DNA from 4 places in the Kosakonia oryzae genome. Region 4 is predicted to be linked to each of the others. Evidence: predicted binding sites of a transcription regulator. Region 4 holds the regulator's gene; each other region holds the start of a gene.

Evidence for each region. Region 4 encodes sigma-54, which starts transcription at its own class of promoters, with help from an activator protein. Its sites were predicted from a motif close to GTTGGCACANNTTTCGCTNT; they were not measured.
Region 1: a site for sigma-54 is predicted at 4,264-4,283, ahead of hycA (formate hydrogenlyase regulator HycA). Genes of this name have one in related genera too.
Region 2: a site for sigma-54 is predicted at 3,296-3,315, ahead of AWR26_RS20045 (circularly permuted type 2 ATP-grasp protein). Genes of this name have one in related genera too.
Region 3: a site for sigma-54 is predicted at 3,469-3,488, ahead of glnA (glutamate--ammonia ligase). Genes of this name have one in related genera too.

The regions. Positions count from the first base shown of each region.
Region 1 is NZ_CP014007.2:1,103,170-1,109,242, forward strand. It holds gene flhA (formate hydrogenlyase transcriptional activator FlhA) at 1-448, opposite strand, end outside; gene hypE (hydrogenase expression/formation protein HypE) at 505-1,515, opposite strand; gene hypD (hydrogenase formation protein HypD) at 1,512-2,633, opposite strand; gene AWR26_RS05335 (HypC/HybG/HupF family hydrogenase formation chaperone) at 2,633-2,905, opposite strand; gene hypB (hydrogenase nickel incorporation protein HypB) at 2,896-3,768, opposite strand; gene hypA (hydrogenase maturation nickel metallochaperone HypA) at 3,772-4,119, opposite strand; gene hycA (formate hydrogenlyase regulator HycA) at 4,318-4,785, shown strand; gene AWR26_RS05355 (4Fe-4S dicluster domain-containing protein) at 4,881-5,489, shown strand; gene hycC (formate hydrogenlyase subunit 3) at 5,486-6,073, shown strand, end outside.
Region 2 is NZ_CP014007.2:4,212,597-4,218,669, reverse strand. It holds gene AWR26_RS20060 (proteasome-type protease) at 1-50, opposite strand, end outside; gene AWR26_RS20055 (transglutaminase family protein) at 77-898, opposite strand; gene AWR26_RS20050 (alpha-E domain-containing protein) at 895-1,824, opposite strand; gene AWR26_RS20045 (circularly permuted type 2 ATP-grasp protein) at 1,824-3,257, opposite strand; gene AWR26_RS20040 (DMT family transporter) at 3,429-4,322, opposite strand; gene gcvA (transcriptional regulator GcvA) at 4,439-5,338, shown strand; gene AWR26_RS20030 (ABC transporter ATP-binding protein) at 5,439-6,073, opposite strand, start outside.
Region 3 is NZ_CP014007.2:5,345,913-5,351,985, reverse strand. It holds gene glnG (nitrogen regulation protein NR(I)) at 1-645, opposite strand, end outside; gene glnL (nitrogen regulation protein NR(II)) at 654-1,703, opposite strand; gene glnA (glutamate--ammonia ligase) at 1,969-3,378, opposite strand; gene typA (ribosome-dependent GTPase TypA) at 3,760-5,583, shown strand; gene yihX (glucose-1-phosphatase) at 5,716-6,073, shown strand, end outside.
Region 4 is NZ_CP014007.2:534,700-540,772, reverse strand. It holds gene lptC (LPS export ABC transporter periplasmic protein LptC) at 1-49, shown strand, start outside; gene lptA (lipopolysaccharide ABC transporter substrate-binding protein LptA) at 18-572, shown strand; gene lptB (LPS export ABC transporter ATP-binding protein) at 579-1,304, shown strand; gene rpoN (RNA polymerase factor sigma-54) at 1,353-2,786, shown strand; gene hpf (ribosome hibernation promoting factor) at 2,809-3,096, shown strand; gene ptsN (PTS IIA-like nitrogen regulatory protein PtsN) at 3,178-3,669, shown strand; gene rapZ (RNase adapter RapZ) at 3,712-4,566, shown strand; gene npr (PTS phosphocarrier protein NPr) at 4,563-4,835, shown strand; gene mtgA (monofunctional biosynthetic peptidoglycan transglycosylase) at 4,837-5,568, opposite strand; gene elbB (isoprenoid biosynthesis glyoxalase ElbB) at 5,565-6,073, opposite strand, start outside.

The sequences.
Region 1 (6,073 bases), 570 kb from region 4:
TCTCTTTGTCGCTCCACGGTTGCCCGTCGCGGCGAAAAAATTCGCAGCCGCCGAAAATTTGCCCCTCCGCCGCCAGCGGCAGCAGGCAGTAGTGCGCAAACGGCGGATAGAGCCGGTTCTGCGTCAACGCCGGCCAGGTTTCCGCAAACGTGGCTGCGCTGCAATAGAGCGCCTGCGGGTGGGAAAGAATGTGCCTGACCGGCCCTCCCGCCAGCAGTAAATGATCCTCATAAGTTGCATTGTTTGCAGGGGCGTTGACGGCGTAGCGGCTGGCGCTGTGGCTGTCTGCATGCCACAGCACAATCGCCGCGCTATCCGCGAGTGCCGCCTGGCGGGTCAGCCGGGCCAACGTTTCGCTGAGTGACGCCATATCCGGCTGTTGTAACAAAACACGGGTGATATCGAACAACCCCTGTTGTCCGAGATCGCTCATCGGTGTATACGACATATTACTCATCCAGGAACACACTCGCAGGTGTGAAAAAAATAATAAAAAACAAAAAATTAGCAAATACGCGGCAACGGTTCCGCGTGGGGTAAATCTAACAGGCGTTTAACGCCGTACAGCCCCGCCAGGCGCACGCCCTGACGTTCAACCACTTCACCAATAATCGCTGCCTCTGCGCCAAGCGGGTGAGCGCGTAAACGTGACAGCGCCTGCTCTGCGGCCTCGCGCTGTACGGCAATCACCAGTTTGCCTTCGTTGGCAAAGTTCAGCGCTTCCAGCCCCAGTAACTCGCAAACGCCGCGCACCGCCGGTTTCACCGGTAACGCGGCTTCGTTGAGTTCGATACCGAAGCCGCAGGCTGCGGCAAACTCATGCACTACCGCATTCACGCCGCCGCGCGTGGCATCGCGCAGCGCTTTCACGCCGGGAAGATCGTGCAGGGTGGCGATTAACGGCGTCAGCACTGCGCAATCGCTGGACAACTCGCCGTCCAGCCCCAGCCCTTCGCGCAAGTTAAGAATCGTTGCGCCGTGATCGCCCAGCGTGCCGCTTGCCAGCAGTACATCGCCCGGTTGCAGCGACTGCGCCGCCCAGCGAATTGAACGTGGAATCGCGCCAATCCCGGCAGTGTTAATAAATAGCTTATCTGCCGCGCCGCGCTGCACCACTTTGGTATCGCCGGTCACAATTGCGATATCGGCCGCGCGGGCGGTGGCGGCCATGCTATCGACGACGGTTTTCAGCGTCGCCATCGGCAGGCCTTCTTCAAGGATAAACCCGCAGGAGAGATAACGCGGTGTCGCGCCGCTGACGGCGATGTCGTTGGCGGTACCGCACACCGCCAGCTTGCCAATATTGCCGCCGGGAAAGAACAGTGGATCGATCACATAGCTGTCGGTGGAGAACGCCAGCCTGTCGCCGCTGGCGGCCAGCGCGGCCAGATCCAGCCGCGCCTGATCTTCCTGCTCGGCCAGCCACGGGTTGGCAAACGCCTCCATAAAGAGCTGGCTGATAAGCTGCTGCATCGCCTGGCCGCCGCTGCCGTGGGCGAGTTGGACTTCATTCATACTTCACACTCCTGAGCGCGATACTGATACCAGGCCGCGCAGGCTCCTTCTGAGGAGACCATCAGCGCGCCAAAGGCGCTTTGTGGATTACAGGTGTTACCAAACAGCGGGCACTGGTGCGGTTTGCAGCGGCCGGTCAGCACATCGCCGCAGCGGGCGCGCGGATCGTCATACACCTGCTGCGCGGCCGGGCGAAAGTGCGCTTCGGCATCGAACTGCTGATAAGCCTGCGTCAGATGGACTCCGGATTCGCCAATCACCCCCAGCCCGCGCCACTCGCTGTCGCCGCTGACGGCAAACACATCGGCAATCGCAGCCTGCGCCAGCCGGTTACCTTCATCCGGCACGACGCGGCGGTACTGGTTTTCCACCCGGCTTTGCGCAGCGATTTTCTGTTCCACCAGCATTACCACGCCCTGCAACAGATCCAGTGGTTCAAACCCGGCAACCACCAGCGGGCGGCGAAATTCTTCGGCAATAAAGGTGTACGCGTCGGTACCGATCACCATGCTGACATGGCCGGGTGCAAGGAATGCGTCGATGCCGTTATCCGGCTGTTCCAGCAGACTGCGCAGCGTTGGGATCAGCGTAATATGCTGGCAGAAGAACCAGAAGTTATTGATGTTGCGGGCTTTCGCCTGCTGAAGCGTGATCGCCGTAGCGGGCATGGTGGTTTCAAAACCGAGGCCGAAGAACACCACTTTGCGCTGCGGATTTTTTTCCGCCAGCGCCAGCGCATCCATCGGTGAATAGACGATGCGCACATCGGCACCGCGCGCTTTTGCCTGTAACAGCGAGCCCTTTTTCCCCGGCACGCGAATGGCGTCGCCGAAAGTGCAGAAGATCACTTCCGGATGGCTGGCGATCTCCACGCAGGTATCGATGCGTCCCATTGGTAACACGCACACCGGACAGCCAGGCCCGTGGATAAACTCGATGTTTTCCGGCAGCAGCTGATCGAGGCCGAATTTAAAGATGGCGTGCGTATGGCCGCCGCATACTTCCATAATGCGCAGCGGACGCGCGGCGGTATAGCTAAGATGAGAGGCCCGTTCGCGCAGATGGGCAATCAGTTGCATCACCTGTTCCGGGGCGCGATATTCATCGACAAAACGCATTATTTCTCCTCGCCGTAGAGCAGCGCGCCGACATCCGGCTCGACATCGAACATGTTTTGCAGCGCCGCCAGCGTATCCAGCGCCTCCGCTTCGTTAATCACGCTCATGGCAAAACCGACGTGCACCAGCACCCACTGGCCGAGACGCGGCTGGCCGTGTTCATCGTGGCTGCCGACCAGGGTTAAATCCACGTCGCGCTGAATGCCGCAGACGTCCACTTTGGCTTGCAGGCCATCAATGGCGCAAATTTGCCCCGGTACGCCTATGCACATCGTTGCGTCTCCAGCCAGTCGAGCCAGGCGTCCATCCCGTCGCCTTTGGTGGCGGAAACCAGCAGGATCTCAATCTGCGGGTTCACTTCACGGGCGTAGGCGATGCAGCGCTCGACATCAAAATTGAGGTACGGCAGCAGATCCACTTTATTCAGCAGCATCAGTGAGGCGGCGGCGAACATGTGTGGATATTTCAGTGGCTTGTCTTCCCCTTCGGTCACTGACAGCACCGCCACTTTATGGCGTTCGCCCAGATCGAAGCCCGCCGGGCATACCAGGTTGCCGACGTTTTCAATAAACAGAATGCCGCGATCGTCGAGCGGTAGACGCGGCGCAGCATCGGCAATCATCTGCGCATCCAGGTGGCAACCCTTGCCGGTGTTCACCTGAATCGCCGGGGTACCGGTGGCGCGAATACGCGCGGCGTCATTGACGGTTTGCTGATCCCCTTCGATCACCGCGCAGGGGACGCGCGCATTCAGGCGCTGCAGGGTTTCGGTGAGCAGAGTCGTTTTGCCGGAGCCAGGGCTGGAGACCAGGTTCAACACCAGTTGCTGGCGGGCGGCAAAGCGGGCGCGGTTGCGGGCGGCGATCTGGTTATTTTTATCCAGTACGTCGATCTCCACTTCCAGCATCCGGCGCTGGCTCATGCCCGGCGCGTGGGTGCCGGCTTCGCCGTGACCGTAATGCAAATCGCCGTTACCCGATTGGGTGGGGGTGAACTCTCGGGTATTGACGCGGGTTATAGTTAGCGCAGGGCGCGCAGCAGGGGCGAACGGTGCGCTGCGAAACGCAGAGTGCGGGTTATGTTCGTCACCCTCGATATAAAGGTTACCGTCCTGACAACCACATGTTGTACACATTGTTTACTCCTCAATTTCCAGGCGCTGAATTTGCATTCCATCGTCGGCAACGATCTGCAACTGGTCGCTGTGGCATTGTGGGCAGCGGCGAACACGCTGGGTGAGCAGCGTGACGTACTGCCGACAAGACTCGCACCAGCACTCCGCTTGCTGTTGTTCGATGTGCAGTGTACAACCTTCAGCCAGGCTGCCACGGCACACCAGATCAAAACAAAACGTTAAAGCTTCGGTTTCGACACAGGAAAATGCGCCCACTTTTAACCAGACGCCGGTAACCCGACGCGCACCGTTCGCGGTGGCCTGTTGTTCAATAATTTCCAGCGCCCGCTGGCACAAAGTGATCTCATGCATAATCCCTCCTTATGAGTTGCCGCGTTAATGCAATAAGAGTGCCATGAGTGATGTTGACACTGTGACGATGTCGAACCTGTCGAGATGACACGTCGAAATTAGCGAATATTTTTATTTATTCCTTTAATAATCAACAAATTAAATGTTGGCATGGATGATGCTTTACCGCCGTTGTTTCAATTAATCAGGTAAGCAGACATGACGATTTGGGAAATTAGCGAAAAGGCAGATTACATTGCCGGGCGACACCATCTCCTGCAGGAGGAGTGGCGCAGTTACTGTAACGCGCTGGTTCAGGGGATCACGCTGTCAAAAGCGCGCCTGCACCATGCCATAGGTTGCGCGCCAGAGCAGCAGCTCAGTTTTGAGCTGTTCGGTCACTTCACGGTCACCGTCTCTCTGACCGGCGGCTTTAATGGCCATACCATCGAATATGCGATTGCCAATAAAGATGGCAGCGATAAACGCTTGATAGCAAAGGCACAGCTCACCAGCGACGGCAAAGTGGACGGCGTTATCAGCACCCACGATCGTGAAAAAGTGCTGGAACACTATCTGGAAAAAATCGCCACGGTTTACGACAGCCTGTACGCGGCGATGGAAAACGATACCCCCATCAATCTCTCTCTTCTTGCCAGCAGCGCGCACGCGTCTGCGCTGGCCTGAGTTTGGGTGTCGAGATGTGTCGAAGTGACACGTCGTGCGACTGATTTCGTCAAAAATGACCGCCCGGACTGGGTGAATCACCTGAGGATTAGCTGGTGAACCGTTTTGTAATTGCCGACCCGGCGCTCTGTATCGGCTGCCACACCTGCGAGGCGGCCTGCGCGGAGACGCACCGCGCGTATGGCTTGCAGTCGATGCCGCGGCTGCGTGTGATGCGTAATGAACATGAATCCGCGCCGCAGCAGTGCCACCACTGCGAAGACGCGCCCTGTGCGGGCGTTTGTCCGGTAAACGCCATTAATCGCGTCGATGGCGCGGTGCAGTTAAATGAAAGCCTGTGCGTAAGCTGCAAACTGTGCGCGATTGCCTGCCCGTTTGGCGCTATCGAATTTGCCGGTAGCCGTCCGCTGGATATTCCGGCCAACGTTAACTCGCCGCTCGCGCCCGCCGCGCCGCCTGCACCTGCGCGCGTCAGCACGCTGCTGGACTGGGTGCCCGGCGTGCGGGCTATCGCCGTGAAGTGCGATCTTTGCCATTTCGATGATCAAGGCCCGGCCTGCGTGCGGATGTGCCCGACCAAGGCGCTGCATCTGGTCAATAACCTCGATATCGCCCGCGCCAGCCGTCGCAAACGCGAGCAGACCCTGAATACGGACTACGGCGATTTGTCGCTATTTACCCAGCTTAACCGGAGTGCAAAATGACGATTCTCTCGTTGCTCAACGGCGCGGTGGCGGTGTTTACCTGCGCTGCTGCGCTGGCGTACCTGTTTACGCGGGCGAAAATTCTCAGCGGCTGGCTGGCCGGTCTTGGCGGCGCAATCGGCAGTGCCATGGCGACCGCTGCCGGGTTATTGTCGCTGCTGGGCGCCGATGCCGTTTCTGGCAGCCTGACGCTGTTGCAGTATCCGTTACTGGTCACGCCGCTGCGTGCCGTGTGGGTGATCACTTTCGGCCTTTGCGGCCTGCTTATCAGCCTCTATAACATCCACTGGCACCGCCATGACGCGGTGAAAGCCAACGGGTTGTTGATCAATTTGCTGCTGGCCGCCGCGCTGTGCGCCGTCTGTTCCGCGAATCTCGGCGAGCTGGTCGTGATGAGCGAAATCATGGCGCTGAGCGCGGTGTTTCTTACCGGGTGCAGCGCCTCTGGCAAATTGTGGTTCGCCATGGGGCGTCTTGGCACGGTGCTGCTGGCGCTGGCCTGCTGGTTTATCTGGCAGCGTTATCACACGCTCGATTTTGTTCAGCTTAGCGGACAACCGCTGAGCAGCGGTGTCTGGCTGCTG
Region 2 (6,073 bases), 1.7 Mb from region 4:
GAAGCGAAGACCAGTCCGTCGCGCAGACGCATGGCCACACAGTAAGTCATTACCTCACCTTTCTTAACAGTTAACGCTATTGCTGCTGAACCTGTTGCTGCTGTTGCGTAAACAGATTCACTTCAGCGGTGGAAAAAAGCTCTTCGCAGCCGCCGCCTAAACGGCTGCCGCGCACCGGGCAGGCATCCAGATAATCCATCCCCACCGCCAGCCGCAAATGCTGGTTGAGCAGGCGGGTATTGTTGGTGATATCAAAACTGTGCCAGCGGTCGTTGATCCAGGCTTCCGCCCAGGCATGCATCGCTACGTGCTCGGTATCCCGGCTATAGACATAACCGCTGACATAGCGCGCCGGGATCTTCAGGCTACGGCAGCAGGCCAGAAACACATGGGTATGATCCTGGCAGACGCCTTTTCCTTTGGCGAATGCATCCGCTGCGCTGTCCTGCACATGCGTCGCGCCGGGAGTATACGGCATTTTTAGCTGTAATTCCGCCATCAGCGATGTGAGGCTCTCTTCGGGCGCTGTTTCCCGGTAATAGCGGCTGGCGAAACCGCGGATCAGATCGTCCGCTTCCGTCAGCGGCGTGACGCGTAAAAAGACCAGCGGCGACAACGTTTCATCGCTGTTATCCTGGCTCTCTTCCACATTATCGGCGATTTCCACCACCCCTTGAGCGTGGATAAAAATCTCCTGGTGCGGGCTGTCCAGCGTCAGCACATGCATCAGGTTGCCATAAGCATCATGGGTGGCGACGGCCGAGGCGGGCAGCGTCAGTTTCCACTCGCTAACCTGCTGACGCGCGGAAGTTTGCGGCGTCAGCCGCAGATACTGGGTGCTGAATTTCACCTCTTCATCGTACTGGTAATGCGTTAAATGGTTGATGGTGAGTTTCATATCGCCTCCAGATAAGTCTGGCGAATGCTGTCGGCCAGTTCGTTAATTTGGGTGAGGAAGTGGTTCAGCCAGTTTTGCAGCCCCTGATTCATCACCTCGTCGAGGGAACCAAAGCGCAGTTCCACATGCAGCAGGTGCGCCCGGCGCAGCGGAACATGCGCCCGCGTATTACCGATCATCTCCAGTTGCTGCACCAGATCCGCCACACAGGCATGCAGCGAACGGGGCACATCATTACGAAACACCAGCAGTTCGCTGACGGTTTCGCGGCTGATCGGCTGGCGGTAAATACTGTGATAGGCCTCGCGGGCGCTCACCGCGCGTAGCAGGGTGTCGAGGCGATAATATTCACGCACCGGATCCGGATCGTTGTTCAGTTGTTGATCTTTAAGCGCCAGCAGTTGGGCGGTGGCGTAGGCGCGCTCAATTAGCGTACCGACACGAATAAAACACTGCGCATCGTTGCGCAATAGCGTGCCGAACATCGCGCCGCGAAACAGATGCGAGCGCTCTTTTACCCAGTCAAAAAAGGTATCAATACCGATTTTATCCACCCCGGACTGACGCAGATTGCGGATGTCGATACGCGTGGTGTTGATGCACTCCCACACTTCTGACGACAGGCTGCCGCGTACCGCGTGGGCGTTATTCCATGCCATTTCAATACAGCTATAAATGCTGCTCGGGTTGTGGCTATCAAGGGCGAAGAAGTTCAGCAGGTTGTTCATGGAAAAGCGGGCATAACGCTGCTGAAACAGCTCATGGGAAAAGGTGAGATTGAGCGGCAGCGCCAAATCGTGTTGCTGCTGGCGGTGGCGCGGCATCATCGACAGCTTCCAGGTAACATCCAGCACCCGGGCAAAGCTCTCTGCCCGCTCCAGATAGCGGGCCATCCAGTACAGTTCGCTGGCTGTGCGGCTTAGCATCATTCATCCTCCTCCATCACCCAGGTATCTTTGGTGCCGCCGCCCTGCGACGAGTTCACCACCAGCGAACCTTCGTTCAGCGCCACGCGCGTCAGGCCGCCCGGCACCAGGCGAACCTCTTCACCGGAGAGCACAAACGGGCGCAGATCGATGTGGCGCGGTGCCAGCCCCTCTTCGACAAAGGTCGGGCAGGTGGAGAGCGCCAACGTCTCCTGGCCAATATAGTTGCCGGGGTTCGCCAGCAGCCGCTTGCGGAAATCCTCAATCTGCTGACGGGTCGATTTCGGGCCGACCAGCATGCCGTACCCGCCCGCACCGTGAACCTCTTTCACCACCATGCTGTCGAGATGGGCCAGCACATAGTTAAGATCGTCGGGCTTGCGGCACTGCCAGGTGGCGATATTGCCGAGAATCGGCTCCTCGCTGAGGTAGAAGCGGATCATCTCCGGCACATAGGGGTAAATGGATTTATCATCGGCAACGCCGGTGCCGATCGCGTTCGCCAGCACCACGCCGCCCGACCGGTAGACCGACAGCAGGCCCGGAACCCCGAGCATCGAATCGGCACGAAACGCCAGTGGATCGAGAAACGCATCGTCAATGCGGCGGTAGATGACATCCACCCGGCACGGGCCTTCGGTGGTGCGCATATAAACTGCGCCGCCTTTGACGAACAGGTCGGCGCTTTCTACCAGCTCAACGCCCATCTGCTGTGCCAGAAAGCTGTGCTCAAAATAGGCGCTGTTAAAACGCCCAGGCGTCATCACCACCACCGTGGGATCGTCCACCGGGGTACTTTCACGCAGGGTTTGCAGCAGGTAGCCGGGGTAGCGCTCCACCGGCGCAATATGCTGGCTGGCGAAGAGATCCGGGTAGAGGCGCATCATCATCTTGCGGTTCTCCAGCATATAGGAGACGCCGGACGGGGTACGCAGGTTATCTTCCAGCACGTAATAGCGACCATCGCTGTTACGTACCATATCGATACCGGTAATGTGAGCATAAATATTGTTATGCAGATCCACGCCCTGCATACAGGGCTGGTATTGCTCGTTCGCCAGAACCTGCTCGCGCGGAATAATTCCGGCGTTGAGGATATTTTGCTGATGGTAGATATCGTAGAGGAAAGCGTTCAGCGCTTTGACGCGCTGGCGGATGCCTTGATCGAGAGTGCGCCACTCATGGGCCGGGATAATCCGCGGTACGCTGTCAAAGGGGATCAGGCGTTCAGTGCCTCCCTCTTCACCATAAACGTTGAAGGTAATGCCCACCCGGTGAAATAACAGTTCTGCCTGTTCTTTCTTTTGATGGATAGCGTGCTGGTCGGTCTGTTGAAGCCACTGCCACCAGGCATCGTAATGCTGGCGTTGACTGCCCTCTGCGCTGAGCATCTCATCGTAGTAAGGTGCTGTCGGAAGCGTTATTTTTATCATTGTCATCCCCTGCATTGCGCGTGTGAAGATTCTTAAAAAATGCAGAAAGCATGCCAGCATGGCTGGCAATGCGTTTTCGTGACAAGTACAGGCGCAAATGCACCATTTTGAGGCGAAGCGCAGCGGCAGCGCGCTAAAGTGGTGTGAAAGGTAAGCGTAGCAGAACCTGTGCTAATGGCGTTTCGCGGCCGTCGGGCTGACCACCAGCCACACAGCCAGGCAGACAATCAGCGCGCCGATAATAAACCCGCCGTTCAGCGTTTCGCCCAGCGCGAGGTAGCCCCACAGCACGGCAAACGGCGGGATAAGAAAGGTGACTGTCAGGCTGCGCAGCGGCCCGATATCGGCAATCAGGCGAAAATAGAGAATATAGGCCACGGCGGTACAGAGCAGGCCCACTGCCAACACGCAGGCCCACACTGACGGCTGCGCCCAGTTGATGGTTGCGCCACTGCTAATCGACCAGGCGCAGAACGGCAGCAAAAACAGCGTGGCGCCCGCCTGGCTGCCGAAGGCGACCAGCGTCGGATCCAGACCGCCGCGCGCCGTTATCCAGTTGCGGGTGAGAAAACCGGCAACGCCATAACAGCCGGTCGCCACCAGGCACGCCGCCACGCCAGCGGCGACCTCCTGCACGTTGCGCATTTCACCGAGCGTGGTAATCGTCAAAATCCCCACCAGCCCGAGTACCACGCCCGCCCACTTTTTCCCGCTCAGGCGTTCGTCAAAAAACGCCACGCCCGCCAGCGCGCCCATCAACGGCGTGGTGGCATTGAGAACAGCGGAATACCCGGCAGGCAGCCAACGTGCGGCCAGGCAGTACATCAGAAACGGCAGCCCGGAGTTAATCACCCCAAGCAGCAAAGCCGCGCGCAGCTTACCGGAAAACTGAAACGCGCGGCGAAACAGCGCCAGCAGCGCCGCCAGGCCAAGAAAGCCAAACAGCACGCGGAGAAAAGCGGTGTTGATAGCACCGAATTCCGGTGCGGCAATCCGCATAAACAGAAAGCTCGCGCCCCAGATGGCCGCCAGCATCATTAATCTCAGGTAATCAATGGCCCGCATTGTGCAACTCCTTGTGTTGCGTTTTTAACTAAAAATGTTTTACCCCGACGGCATCAGGCTGACAAACCAGCATTTTTGCTACAGTTTAGTTGCACTTAATTATGCGGAGAGCCGCGATGACCCTACCGCCCCTGCAGGCATTAGTCTGCTTTGCTACCGTCGCCCGCCATATGAGCATGAAAGCGGCGGCCGAGGAGTTATGCATTACCGCCAGTGCCGTGAGCCAGCAAATCGCCAGGCTTGAGGCGTGGCTGAATGTCCGGCTGTTTATGCGCGGGCCGCGCTTTCTGGCGCTGACGGCAGAAGGGCACATTTATCTGCGTGCTATTCAGCCTGCGTTTAACCAGATATCACAGGCCACGCAGCGGCTAATGGATAACGCCAGCCAGAGCAAAGTCACCGTCAGTTGCACGCCCGGCTTCGCCATTCAGTGGTTGTTGCCGCGATTGGGCGCTTTCGAAAAACTGCATCCCGGCGTGGAGGTGCAGATTAATACCACTAACCGGGTGGTCAATCTGAGCAATGAAGGGATCGATTTTGCCGTACGTCACGGCGCGGGTGTGTATCCGGGGCTTCAGTCGCACTGTCTGGTGAACGACCATCTGTTGCCGGTGTGCAGCCCGGCGCTGCTGGCGGAAAACCGTCCCGCTTCGCCGCGCGAATTACTGAATTACCCGCTGCTGCATGATGAACACCGGTTGGACTGGCGTTTGTGGTTCGACACGCAGGGCATACATGATGTGGATACCGATAAAGGCCCGGTATTTATCGATTCAAACGGTGTGATTGAAGCCGCACTGGCGGGCAGGGGCGTTGCGCTGGTGCGCCGGGTACTGGTGGCGGAGGCATTAAGCCGTGGGCGTTTGATCTGCCCGCTGGCCATTACCGTCGCCTCACCGATTGCTTATTACCTGGTGTACGACGAATCCGCCGTATTACAGCGGATGAGCCGGGATTTTCGCGACTGGCTGCTGGCAACGGCGGCCTCCGAGGAGCATCGCTGGCCATATCCGTGATCGCACCGCCATGCCCAACGGCGCGAACGCTGATCGGGCATGGCAGTGATCGCGCAGGGCAAGGCGAAGCCGCCACCCGGCATCAAGCCACGACCAGGGTTTACCCGCCGAGATACATCTTTTTCACTTCCGGGTTGGCGAGCACCTCCTGCGCCGCGCCGGAAAGTACAATCTTGCCATTCTCCAGCACATAAGCGCGATCGGCGATGGTCAGCGCCGCGGTGGCATTTTGCTCCACCAGCAGAATGGTGATGTTCTCTTCGCGCAACTGGCGGATGGTGGTAAACAGCTCGCCCACCACTTTTGGTGCCAGACCGAGGCTTGGCTCATCCAGCATCAACAACACCGGTTCACTCATCAATGCGCGGGCGATCGCCAGCATCTGCTGCTCGCCGCCGCTCATGGTACCCGCCATCTGCTTACGCCGCTCTTTCAGGCGCGGAAACAGGGTAAACATGCGATCCCGCAGGCGAGTGAAGTTCGCGAGGTTGTTATACGCCCCCATGCGCAGGTTTTCTTCGATGGTCAGGTTAGTGAAGATTTTGCGGCCTTCCGGCACCAGCGCCAGCCCTTTACGCACAATATGGTGCGTCTGGCTGCGCGAGATATCTTCATTGAGGAAATTCACCGTCCCGGTTGAGCGCACCAGGTTGATGATGCCGTTCAGCGTCGAGGTTTTTCCCGCGCCATTACTGCCAATCAGCGTCACAATTTCGCGGTCGTTGATCTCAATAT
Region 3 (6,073 bases), 600 kb from region 4:
ACCTTTCTCGTGGCCAAACAGTTCTGATTCAATCAGATCTTTGGGAATTGCCGCCATATTCAGGGCGATAAACGGCGCTTTCACTCGCGGACTATGGCGATGCAACGCATGCGCCACCAGTTCTTTACCGGTCCCGGATTCACCGTTAATCAGGACGCTAATCGACGAGCGTGACAGACGGCCGATAATGCGAAACACATCCTGCATCGCCGGCGCTTCGCCGATAATATCGGTGGTCGGGCCGCTGGCCTGTATATTGCGCGGCTGCTGCTGTTCCTGATAATGGCTAATCGCACGTTCAACCAGCGCGACGGCTTCATCGATATCAAAAGGTTTGGGCAGGTAATCAAATGCCCCTTGCTGATAAGCGCTTACCGCCGCATCCAGATCGGAATGCGCGGTCATAATGATGACCGGAAGCATTGGATGGCGCTGTTTGATCTGTTTTAACAGTGCAAGTCCATCCATCCCTGGCATACGAATATCGGAAAGCAGTACATCCGGGGTTTTGGTGGTGAGCGCATCAAGCACTTCATTGGCACTTTCAAACGTTGTACAACTCAAGCCTGCCCCGCTGAGCGCGCGTTCCAGCACCCAACGGATGGAGCTATCGTCATCAACGATCCAGACTATCCCTCGTTGCATAAACACCTCTACTTCCGAATAGGCAGAAATACCGAGAATTCGGTATGACCTGGCCAACTGGTGAATTCAATTTTGCCAGAATGTTGATCAATCAAACTGCGTGCGATAGATAATCCCAGCCCGGTACCGCCCTCACGCCCGCTCACCATGGGATAGAACAGCGTATCCTGGAGATGCGACGGAATACCTGGGCCGTTATCTTCCACATCTATTCTCGCCGCGAGGCGATAGCGAATTCCGTGCAGCGTTAACTGGAAGGAGGTACGGGTACGCAGAATAATTTCGCCCCCTTCCGGCCCCAGCGCTTGCAGAGCGTTGCGGACGATATTCAGTAAAACCTGTTCAATTTGGTCTGGATCGTGGGCCAACTCCGGTAAACTCGGATCGTAATCGCGAACCAGCGTTACATTGTCCGGCAGTTCCATCGACACCAGTTTCACTACGCGTTCGGCAACTTTATGAATGCTTTCGGTAACATGCATTCCCGGCTGCTGTGGGCCTAACAGACGATCCACCAGATTTCGCAGACGGTCGGCCTGCTCAATAATAACTTTGGTGTATTCCATCAACGCCGGATCGGGCAGCGCTTTGCTCAGCAGTTGCGCCGCACCGCGTAACCCGCCAAGCGGGTTTTTAATTTCATGCGCCAGTCCACGCACCAGATCACGCGCAGCCACCTGTTGGGCGTGCTGCAATTGTTCCTGGCTCAGACGTCGTTGATTATCCATTGGCGCCATTTCCAGCAGGACTAAACCGTCCGGTAAACGTTGCGCCGTCAGCGACAAAATATGTGAGCGACCATCGATCACGAGAGTCACTTCGTTATCGGTAAAACCCTGACCTGCATGCAAACTTTCACGCATCAAATCGATATTCAGTGAAAAGTAGCTCAGCAGTTCAGGCAGCGGTGTACCGAATAATTTACGCGAGCTCTGCGCCAGCAACTGCTGTGCTGCAGGGTTGGCGTAATGCACCGCCAGTTCGTCATCAACCAGTAAGATACTGTTGATCAAAGAATTGAGGATCTGCCCAGCATCGGGCAGCGCGCCGCTTGCCATTTAGCAGTCTCCCGGAGATATGCACCAATTTAGTGCAGTATAGCTTTTTATAGGTAAAAAATGCGACAGAACAGGGTGTTGGTGGAGAAAAAAGCCCATCCAGGGATGGGCTAAAAGTTCCACGGCAACAAATCCTCTGGCATCTTTCTCGCCGTTGCTGCGTTGGCTGCCTTCGCTCACCCCGGTCACATAGTTATCTATGCTCCCGGGGATTCGCTCAGTTGCCGCCTTGCTACGACAAGAAATCCGCCGAGTATTTAATTTTTTAAACGCTGTAGTACAGTTCGAACTCTACCGGGTGCGGCGTCATGCGAACGCGGTCATTCTCAGCGATACGCAGTTCGATGTAAGCATCGATAGCGTCATCGGTGAATACGCCACCGGCAGTCAGGAACTCGCGGTCAGCATCCAGCGCGTTGAGCGCTTCTTCCAGAGAGCCTGCAACCTGCGGGATCTCTTTCGCTTCTTCTGGCGGCAGGTCATACAGGTTTTTGTCCATTGCTTCGCCCGGGTGGATTTTGTTTTTAATACCATCCAGACCTGCCATCAGCAGCGCTGCGAAGCACAGGTACGGGTTAGCCGCCGGATCCGGGAAGCGAACTTCGATACGACGTGCTTTCGGAGAGGCAACGACCGGAATACGGATAGAAGCAGAACGGTTACGGGCAGAGTAAGCCAGCATTACCGGCGCTTCATAACCCGGGACCAGACGTTTGTAGGAGTTGGTGGTCGGGTTAGACAGGGCGTTGATAGCTTTAGCGTGTTTGATTATGCCGCCGATGTAGTACAGCGCCATTTCAGACAGGCCTGCATATTTGTCGCCAGAGAACAGGTTAGTACCGTTCTTGGACAGGGACATGTGGCAGTGCATACCGGAACCGTTATCACCAAACATCGGTTTTGGCATAAAGGTTGCGGTTTTACCGAAGCGGTGAGCAACGTTATGTACCACATATTTGTAGATCTGAATTTCGTCCGCTTTTTTGGTCATGGTGTTGAAGCGGGTAGCCACTTCGTTCTGACCAGCAGTTGCCACTTCGTGGTGGTGAGCTTCAACAACCAGGCCCATCTCTTCCATCACCAGACACATGGTGGAACGCAGATCCTGTGATGAATCAACCGGCGGAACCGGGAAGTAACCGCCTTTAACAGCCGGACGGTGACCTTTGTTACCACCTTCGTATTTGGTGGAGGTGTTCCATGCGCCTTCGATATCATCGATAGCAACGCTGGAACCGGAAATGGAGCTGCCGAAACGAACGTCGTCGAACAGGAAGAATTCCGGCTCTGGCCCAAACAGAACGGTATCTGCCAGACCGGTAGAACGCAGGTACTCTTCAGCGCGTTTCGCGATGGAACGCGGGTCGCGGTCGTAACCCTGCATAGTGCCTGGTTCGAGGATATCGCAACGGATGATCAGCGTTGTTTCTTCGTAGAACGGATCAATGACAGCGGTAGTCGCGTCCGGCATCAGCACCATGTCTGATTCGTTGATGCCTTTCCAGCCACCAATCGAAGAACCATCAAACATTTTGCCTTCTTCAAAGAAGTCAGCATTAACCTGATGGGCTGGGATAGTGACGTGCTGTTCTTTACCTTTGGTATCGGTGAAGCGCAGATCAACAAACTTCACTTCGTGCTCATTCAGCATCGTCAAAACGTGTTCAGCGGACATACTTAAACTCTCCCGGATTTGTCATTGTCGTCGTGGTAACGAGGTCTTCAAATACTGCGTGAAACCTGGCGTAGTTGCCGTAAAATAGATAAAGCGAAATCTATGCCAACTTTTAAATGCCCCTCAAAAGGCGTTATTATGCCCGGTATAGTGCAAAAGGGCTGCACCATGATGGTTAAATTGCACCAATATAGTGCTTTCATGTGAACATTAAGCACCTTATTGGTGCAATTTTTTGTTAGCGGCCCTTTTAACGCTCCGTGAAAGCGATCACAAAGCAACTCTGCAATACTTGTTTGCGGAGGATGTTTGTGATCCTGTTTTGTCCTTCGATTAATACGTGTACAATAACGCGCTATTTCTAATGCCTGAGGCAAAGTTGTGATCGAAAATCTGCGTAACATCGCCATCATTGCTCACGTTGACCACGGTAAAACAACCCTGGTTGACAAGCTGCTGCAGCAATCCGGTACGTTCGACGAACGTGCTGAAACTCAAGAGCGTGTGATGGACTCCAACGATTTGGAGAAAGAGCGTGGGATTACCATCCTCGCGAAAAACACCGCTATCAAATGGAATGATTACCGTATCAACATCGTTGATACCCCTGGGCACGCCGACTTCGGTGGTGAAGTTGAGCGTGTGATGTCCATGGTCGATTCCGTGCTGCTGGTGGTTGATGCGTTTGACGGCCCGATGCCGCAAACGCGCTTCGTGACCAAAAAAGCATTTGCCCATGGCCTCAAGCCGATTGTGGTAATCAACAAAGTTGACCGTCCTGGCGCGCGTCCGGACTGGGTTGTTGATCAGGTCTTCGACCTGTTCGTTAACCTCGACGCGACCGACGAACAGCTGGACTTCCCGATCGTTTACGCTTCTGCGTTGAACGGTATCGCGGGTTTGGACCATGAAAACATGGCTGAAGACATGACCCCGCTGTATCAGGCGATTGTTGACCATGTACCGGCACCGAACGTCGATCTCGACGGGACCCTGCAAATGCAGATCTCCCAGCTCGACTATAACAACTACGTTGGTGTTATCGGCATTGGTCGTATCAAACGCGGTAAAGTGAAGCCGAACCAGCAGGTTACTATCATTGATAGCGAAGGCAAAACCCGCAACGGTAAAGTCGGTAAAGTGCTGACCCACCTGGGTCTGGAACGTATCGACAGCGAAATCGCCGAAGCTGGCGATATCATCGCGATCACCGGTCTGGGCGAACTGAACATCTCCGACACCATCTGCGACCCGCAGAATGTGGAAGCGCTGCCGGCGCTGTCTGTTGATGAGCCGACCGTAACCATGTTCTTCAACGTCAACACCTCTCCGTTCTGTGGTAAAGAAGGTAAGTACGTGACTTCACGTCAGATCCTTGACCGCCTGAACAAAGAGCTGGTGCACAACGTTGCGCTGCGCGTGGAAGAAACCGAAGACGCTGATGCATTCCGCGTTTCCGGTCGTGGTGAGCTGCACCTGTCTGTTCTGATCGAGAACATGCGTCGTGAAGGTTTCGAGATGGCGGTTTCCCGTCCGAAAGTTATCTTCCGTGAAATCGACGGCCGTCGCCAGGAACCGTTTGAAAACGTGACGCTGGACGTTGAAGAGCAGCACCAGGGTTCTGTCATGCAGGCGCTGGGCGAGCGTAAAGGCGACCTGAAAAACATGAATCCGGATGGCAAAGGCCGCGTACGTCTCGACTACGTGATCCCAAGCCGTGGCCTGATCGGCTTCCGTTCTGAGTTCATGACCATGACTTCCGGTACCGGTCTGCTGTACTCCACCTTCAGCCACTACGACGATGTTCGTCCGGGCGAAGTTGGCCAGCGTAACAACGGCGTACTGATCTCCAACGGTCAGGGTAAAGCGGTAGCGTTCGCGCTGTTCGGTTTGCAGGATCGCGGTAAGTTGTTCCTTGGTCACGGTGCGGAAGTTTATGAAGGCCAGATCATTGGTATTCATAGCCGTTCTAACGACCTGACGGTAAACTGCCTGACCGGTAAGAAACTGACCAACATGCGTGCGTCCGGTACGGACGAAGCAACGGTTCTGGTTCCGCCGGTTAAGATGACCCTGGAGCAAGCTCTGGAGTTCATCGATGACGACGAACTGGTAGAAGTGACCCCGCTGTCTATCCGTATTCGTAAACGTCACCTGACGGAAAACGATCGTAAACGCGCAATGCGCGGTGCAAAAGAAGAGTAATTTCTCCTCTTTTCCGTGAAAAAGCCGCTGATATTCAGCGGCTTTTTTTATGCCCGCATGTGAGACGGTAAACTATTCAATTTCACACTTTACCGCTACAGTTAACTCTCCACGGCTGGCAAGGAGAGAGAAATGCTCTATATCTTTGATTTAGGTAATGTGATTGTCGATATCGACTTTAACCGGGTGCTGGGTGCCTGGAGTGATTTCAGCCGTGTGCCGCTGGCGAATTTGAAGCAGAGCTTTACCATGGGCGAAGCTTTTCATCAGCATGAGCGCGGAGAGATCAGCGACGAAGATTTTGCCAAAGCGCTGTGTGAAGAGATGGAAATGCCGCTGAGCTACGAGCAATTTTCTACCGGCTGGCAGGCGGTGTTTGTCGCTCTGCGTAGCGAGGTTATCGACATCATGCACAAGTTGCGCGCCCAGGGGCATCGCGTGGTGGTTCTGTCGAATACCAACCGCCTGCATACCACTTACTGGCCGGAGC
Region 4 (6,073 bases):
AAAGGTTAGAAGCTCCTATGAAATTCAAAACAAACAAACTCAGCCTTAACCTGGTTCTCGCCAGTACGCTTTTTGCCGCTGCACTTCCGGCTTTTGCCGTGACCGGTGATACCGAACAGCCGATCCATATCGACTCCGATCAGCAGTCGCTGGATATGCAGGGCAATATTGTCACCTTCACCGGTAATGTCGTGGTGACGCAGGGGACCATTAAAATCAACGCCGATAAAGTGGTAGTAACGCGCCCGGGCGGCCAGCAAGGCAAAGAGATCATTGATGGTTATGGCAACCCAGCCACGTTTTATCAGATGCAGGACAACGGCAAACCGGTGAAAGGCCACGCTTCACAGATGCACTATGAGCTGGAAAAAGATTTTGTCGTGCTGACCGGTAAAGCCTATCTCGAGCAGTTGGACAGCAACATCACTGGCGACAAGATCACCTACCTGGTGAAAGAGCAGAAAATGCAGGCGTTCAGCGACAAAGGTAAACGCGTCACCACCGTATTGGTGCCGTCGCAGTTGCAGGACAAGGGCAACACCCCAACCCCGGCTCCTAAGAAGAGTAACTAATTCGTTATGGCAACATTAACTGCAAAGAATCTCGCGAAGGCCTATAAGGGCCGCCGCGTGGTTGAAGACGTCAGCCTGACCGTTAATTCTGGCGAAATTGTTGGGCTGCTTGGCCCTAACGGCGCAGGGAAAACGACCACCTTCTATATGGTGGTCGGGATTGTTCCGCGTGACGCGGGCAATATCATTATTGATGATGACGATATCAGCTTGCTGCCGCTGCATGCGCGCGCGCGTCGCGGCATCGGTTATTTACCGCAGGAAGCGTCTATTTTTCGTCGTCTGAGCGTGTATGACAACCTGATGGCAGTGCTTCAGATCCGTGACGATCTGACGTCCGAACAGCGCGAGGATCGCGCTAATGAATTGATGGAAGAGTTCCATATTGAGCATCTGCGCGACAATATGGGACAGTCCCTTTCGGGTGGTGAACGTCGCCGCGTTGAAATTGCGCGCGCACTGGCGGCAAATCCTAAATTTATCTTGCTGGATGAACCCTTTGCGGGCGTCGATCCCATCTCGGTTATCGACATCAAACGCATCATTGAACACTTACGTGACAGTGGGTTAGGTGTGTTAATTACTGACCACAATGTTCGCGAAACGCTGGCGGTGTGTGAACGTGCTTATATCGTCAGCCAGGGGCATTTAATTGCTCATGGTACACCGCAGCAAATCCTTGAAGACGAACACGTTAAGCGCGTATATCTTGGGGAAGACTTCAGACTCTGATAGGGTAGAGTTTATTGAGGTATTTTGTCGGAGAGTGCTGCTCTGAATATGAAGCAAGGTTTGCAATTAAGGCTTAGCCAACAGCTAGCTATGACGCCGCAACTGCAACAGGCTATCCGTCTGTTGCAGCTGTCTACGTTAGAACTTCAGCAGGAACTTCAGCAAGCGCTGGAGAGTAACCCATTGCTGGAACAAGCCGATCTTCATGAAGAAGTGGATAGCCAACAAACCCAGGAAAATGAAGGCCTGGATACCGTAGACGCGCTCGAACAGAAAGAGATGCCTGAAGAGCTGCCGCTGGACGCCAGTTGGGATGAGATTTATACCGCCGGAACGCCTTCCGGCAGCAGCCACGATTATATCGATGACGAACTGCCGATTTATCAGGGGGAAACGACACAATCTCTTCAAGATTACCTGATGTGGCAGGTGGAGTTAACGCCGTTTTCCGATACCGACCGCGCAATCGCAACCTCTATTGTCGATGCTGTCGATGAGACCGGCTATCTTACTGTGTCGCTTGAGGATGTGCTGGAAAGCATGGGTGATGAAGAGATCGGTCTCGATGAAGTTGAAGCGGTGTTAAAGCGCGTTCAGCGTTTCGATCCGGTTGGCGTCGCTGCGCGCGATCTGCGCGATTGCCTGTTGATCCAACTTTCTCAGTTTGCGAAAGATACGCCCTGGTGCGAAGAGGCTCGCCTGATCATCAGCGATCACCTCGATCTGCTCGCTAACCACGATTTCCGCTCTCTTATGCGCGTCACGCGTCTTAAAGAAGACGTGCTGAAAGAAGCGGTCAATCTGATCCAGTCGCTGGATCCGCGCCCCGGCCAGTCGATTCAGACCGGCGAACCAGAATATGTCATCCCGGATGTGCTGGTGCGTAAGCATAACGGGCGCTGGACGGTAGAACTGAACTCCGACAGCATTCCGCGTCTGCAAATCAACCAGCACTACGCTTCAATGGGCGGCGGCGCACGCAATGACGCCGACACCCAGTTTATCCGCAGTAATTTGCAGGAAGCGAAGTGGCTGATCAAAAGCCTTGAAAGCCGTAACGACACGCTATTGCGCGTCAGCCGCTGCATCGTCGAGCAGCAGCAGGCATTCTTTGAACAGGGCGAAGAGTTTATGAAACCGATGGTGTTGGCGGATATCGCCCAGGCCGTCGAAATGCACGAGTCCACGATTTCCCGTGTGACAACGCAGAAGTACCTGCACAGTCCTCGCGGCATTTTTGAATTGAAGTATTTCTTCTCCAGCCATGTGAATACGGAAGGCGGCGGCGAAGCCTCGTCGACAGCCATTCGCGCGCTGGTTAAGAAATTAATCGCCGCAGAAAACCCTGCAAAACCACTGAGCGACAGTAAGCTGACAACGCTGCTTTCCGATCAAGGAATTATGGTAGCGCGGCGTACCGTTGCGAAGTATCGAGAGTCTTTATCCATTCCGCCGTCTAACCAGCGTAAACAGCTGGTGTGACCCAACCGATAAGGAAGACACTATGCAGCTTAACATCACAGGACAAAACGTCGAGATCACTGATGCTTTACGTGAATTTGTGAACAACAAATTTGCCAAGCTTGAGCAGTATTTCGAAAGGATTAATCAGGTCTATATTGTGTTGAAAGTGGAGAAAGTGATCCATACCTCGGATGCAACCTTGCATGTCAATGGAGGCGAGTTGCATGCCAGCGCGGAAGGACAGGATATGTACGCTGCCATCGATGGTTTGATTGATAAACTGTCGCGACAGCTAACGAAACATAAAGATAAACTGAAACAACACTAATTGTCCGGGCGTTCGTTTGGCGCGTTGCACCCTACCGCAACCCGGTAGGGTGCTTAGCTCTGACGGCGCTTAGGTGAAATTATGATGAATAACGATTCCGCTCTTCAATTGAGCAATGTCCTTAACCAGGAATGTACACGTAGCGGCGTTCACTGCCAGAGCAAAAAACGAGCTCTGGAAATCATCAGTGAACTGGCGGCAAAACAGCTCGGCCTGCCGCCACAGGTCGTTTTCGAAGCCATTCTTACGCGTGAGAAAATGGGCAGTACCGGTATTGGTAACGGTATTGCCATCCCCCACGGTAAGCTGGAAGAGGATACGCTGCGCGCCGTTGGTGTTTTTGTACAGCTCGAAACGCCCATCGCCTTCGACGCTATCGATAATCAGCCTGTCGATCTGCTGTTTGCACTGCTGGTGCCGGCCGATCAAACCAAAACGCATCTGCATACGCTCTCGCTGGTGGCCAAACGGCTGGCGGATAAAACCATTTGCCGTCGCCTGCGCAGTGCGCAGAACGATGAAGAGCTGTATCAAATAATCACGCAGACAGAAGGCGAAAGCGACGATGCGTAATGGGAAGAACACCTTTTTTGTCGTTGTGGGGAGAAACGGTTCATGGTCCTGATGATCGTAAGTGGTCGTTCGGGTTCAGGCAAATCCGTGGCCCTGCGCGCTCTGGAAGACATGGGTTTCTATTGTGTCGATAACCTGCCGGTCGTGCTGCTGCCTCAACTGGCACAGACACTCGCCGATCGTCAGACCTCTGCCGCCGTCAGTATTGATGTGCGTAATATGCCGGAATCTCCGGAAATTTTTGAACAGGCAATGAGCAGTCTGCCTGATGCGTTCTCGCCGCAATTGCTGTTCCTTGATGCTGACCGTAACACGCTGATTCGGCGCTACAGCGATACGCGCCGCTTACATCCGCTCTCCAGCAAGAATTTATCGCTGGAAAGCGCTATTGATGAAGAGAGCAACCTGCTGGAGCCACTGCGTTCCCGCGCGGATCTGATTGTCGATACCTCCGAAATGTCGGTTCATGAGCTGGCCGAAATGCTGCGCACCCGCCTGCTCGGCAAGCGCGAGCGCGAACTGACCATGGTCTTTGAGTCGTTCGGCTTTAAGCACGGCATTCCTATCGATGCCGATTACGTCTTTGACGTTCGCTTTCTGCCCAACCCGCACTGGGATCCGAAACTGCGCCCGATGACCGGTCTCGACAAACCTGTCGCGGCGTTCCTTGACCGGCATACCGAAGTGCACAATTTTATTTACCAGACCCGCAGTTATCTTGAACTGTGGTTACCGATGCTGGAAACCAACAACCGTAGCTATCTGACCGTCGCTATTGGTTGTACTGGCGGTAAGCATCGTTCTGTTTATGTCGCCGAACAGCTGGCGGATTATTTCCGCTCGCGCGGTAAAAACGTTCAATCCCGTCACCGTACGCTGGAAAAACGCAAAACATGACCGTAAAACAAACTGTTGAGATCACCAATAAACTGGGCATGCATGCGCGCCCGGCGATGAAACTGTTTGAGCTGGTACAGGGATTTGACGCAGAAGTATTACTGCGCAACGATGAAGGTACCGAAGCGGAAGCCAGCAGCGTGATTGCATTGCTGATGCTGGATTCCGCCAAAGGGCGGCAAATTGAAATCGAAGTCAGCGGCCCACAGGAAGAAGAAGCCCTGGCAGCCGTGATTGCTCTGTTTAACGCGGGCTTTGACGAAGACTGAGTTAGTACAGCTTATTGCTCTGCAAAAAGCCTTCGCCTCCGAGCTGGCGCATCTGGCGCAGAATCCACGCCTGACGGTTGCGGACATAGCCGGATGGCGCTGCCGCCTGGAAACGTATTGGGTTTGGCAGTACTGCTGCCAGCAATGCCGCTTCCGACATGGTTAACCGGCTGGCCGGTTTGTGGAAATAGCGCTGAGCCGCCTCTTCCACGCCAAACACGCCGTCGCCAAACTCCGCAATGTTGAGATACACCGTCAGGATACGCCGTTTCGTCCACACCGCTTCCATCCCCAGCGTCAGCCCGGCTTCCAGCCCTTTCCGCACCCAACTTTTTCCATCCCATAACAGCAGGTTTTTCACCGTTTGCTGAGAGATAGTCGACGCGCCACGAATACGGTTCTCATGGCGTTCATTATGTGAAAGCGCCTTCTGGATCGCGCCAATATCCAGCCCCCAGTGATCGGGGAAACGCTGATCCTCTGCAGCGACAACGGCCAGCGCCATCCACGGTGAAATCTCATCCATACTGACCCAGTCGGAATGAGCAACATACCCAAAGTTACCCGTCAGCCAGGCTCCAATCTGCCGCTCGGCCATCACAGCAGAGAATGGCACCGGCAGAAAGCTGAACAGCACAATGCTGCCGCCCCAGAAAATGGCCAGTACCAGTAAAACCCGCAGCGCAATACGTTTCAGCCTGATTTTCAGCGGGCCGCGAAAGCCGTTTCTCATTCCGCCAGCACCAGTATGCGCGCCACCAGCTTTTCGATCCCCACCGCAGCCTGCGCAATATCCTCAGCAAGCATATATGCTGGCGTGGTTACCACTTTATTCTCTTCATCCACCACAATATCGTCCACCGGGCACGGCACATGTTCCGCTCCCATCTCTTCCAGCATTTCAGCGATATCGACATCCGTACCGATTGTCAGACGCAGCGGGAAGTCGAAAATTTTCGGCAGCAACGCCGGAGCGATACACATAAATCCCAGCGGTTTACCCGCCTGATGCATCTCCAGCACGCGCTGTTTAAGCGTATCATCGACGACACACGCGCTGCCCTGGCTGGCGAAATTACTTAAATTTTTGGCGGCACCAAAACCACCAGGCACAATCAGCGCATCCAGATCATTTACTGATAGCTGTGCCAGAGGCCGGATATTTCCACGCGCAATTCGGGCAGCTTCGACCAGCACATTGCGGCTCTCAGTCATGACCTCACCCGTCAGGTGATTCA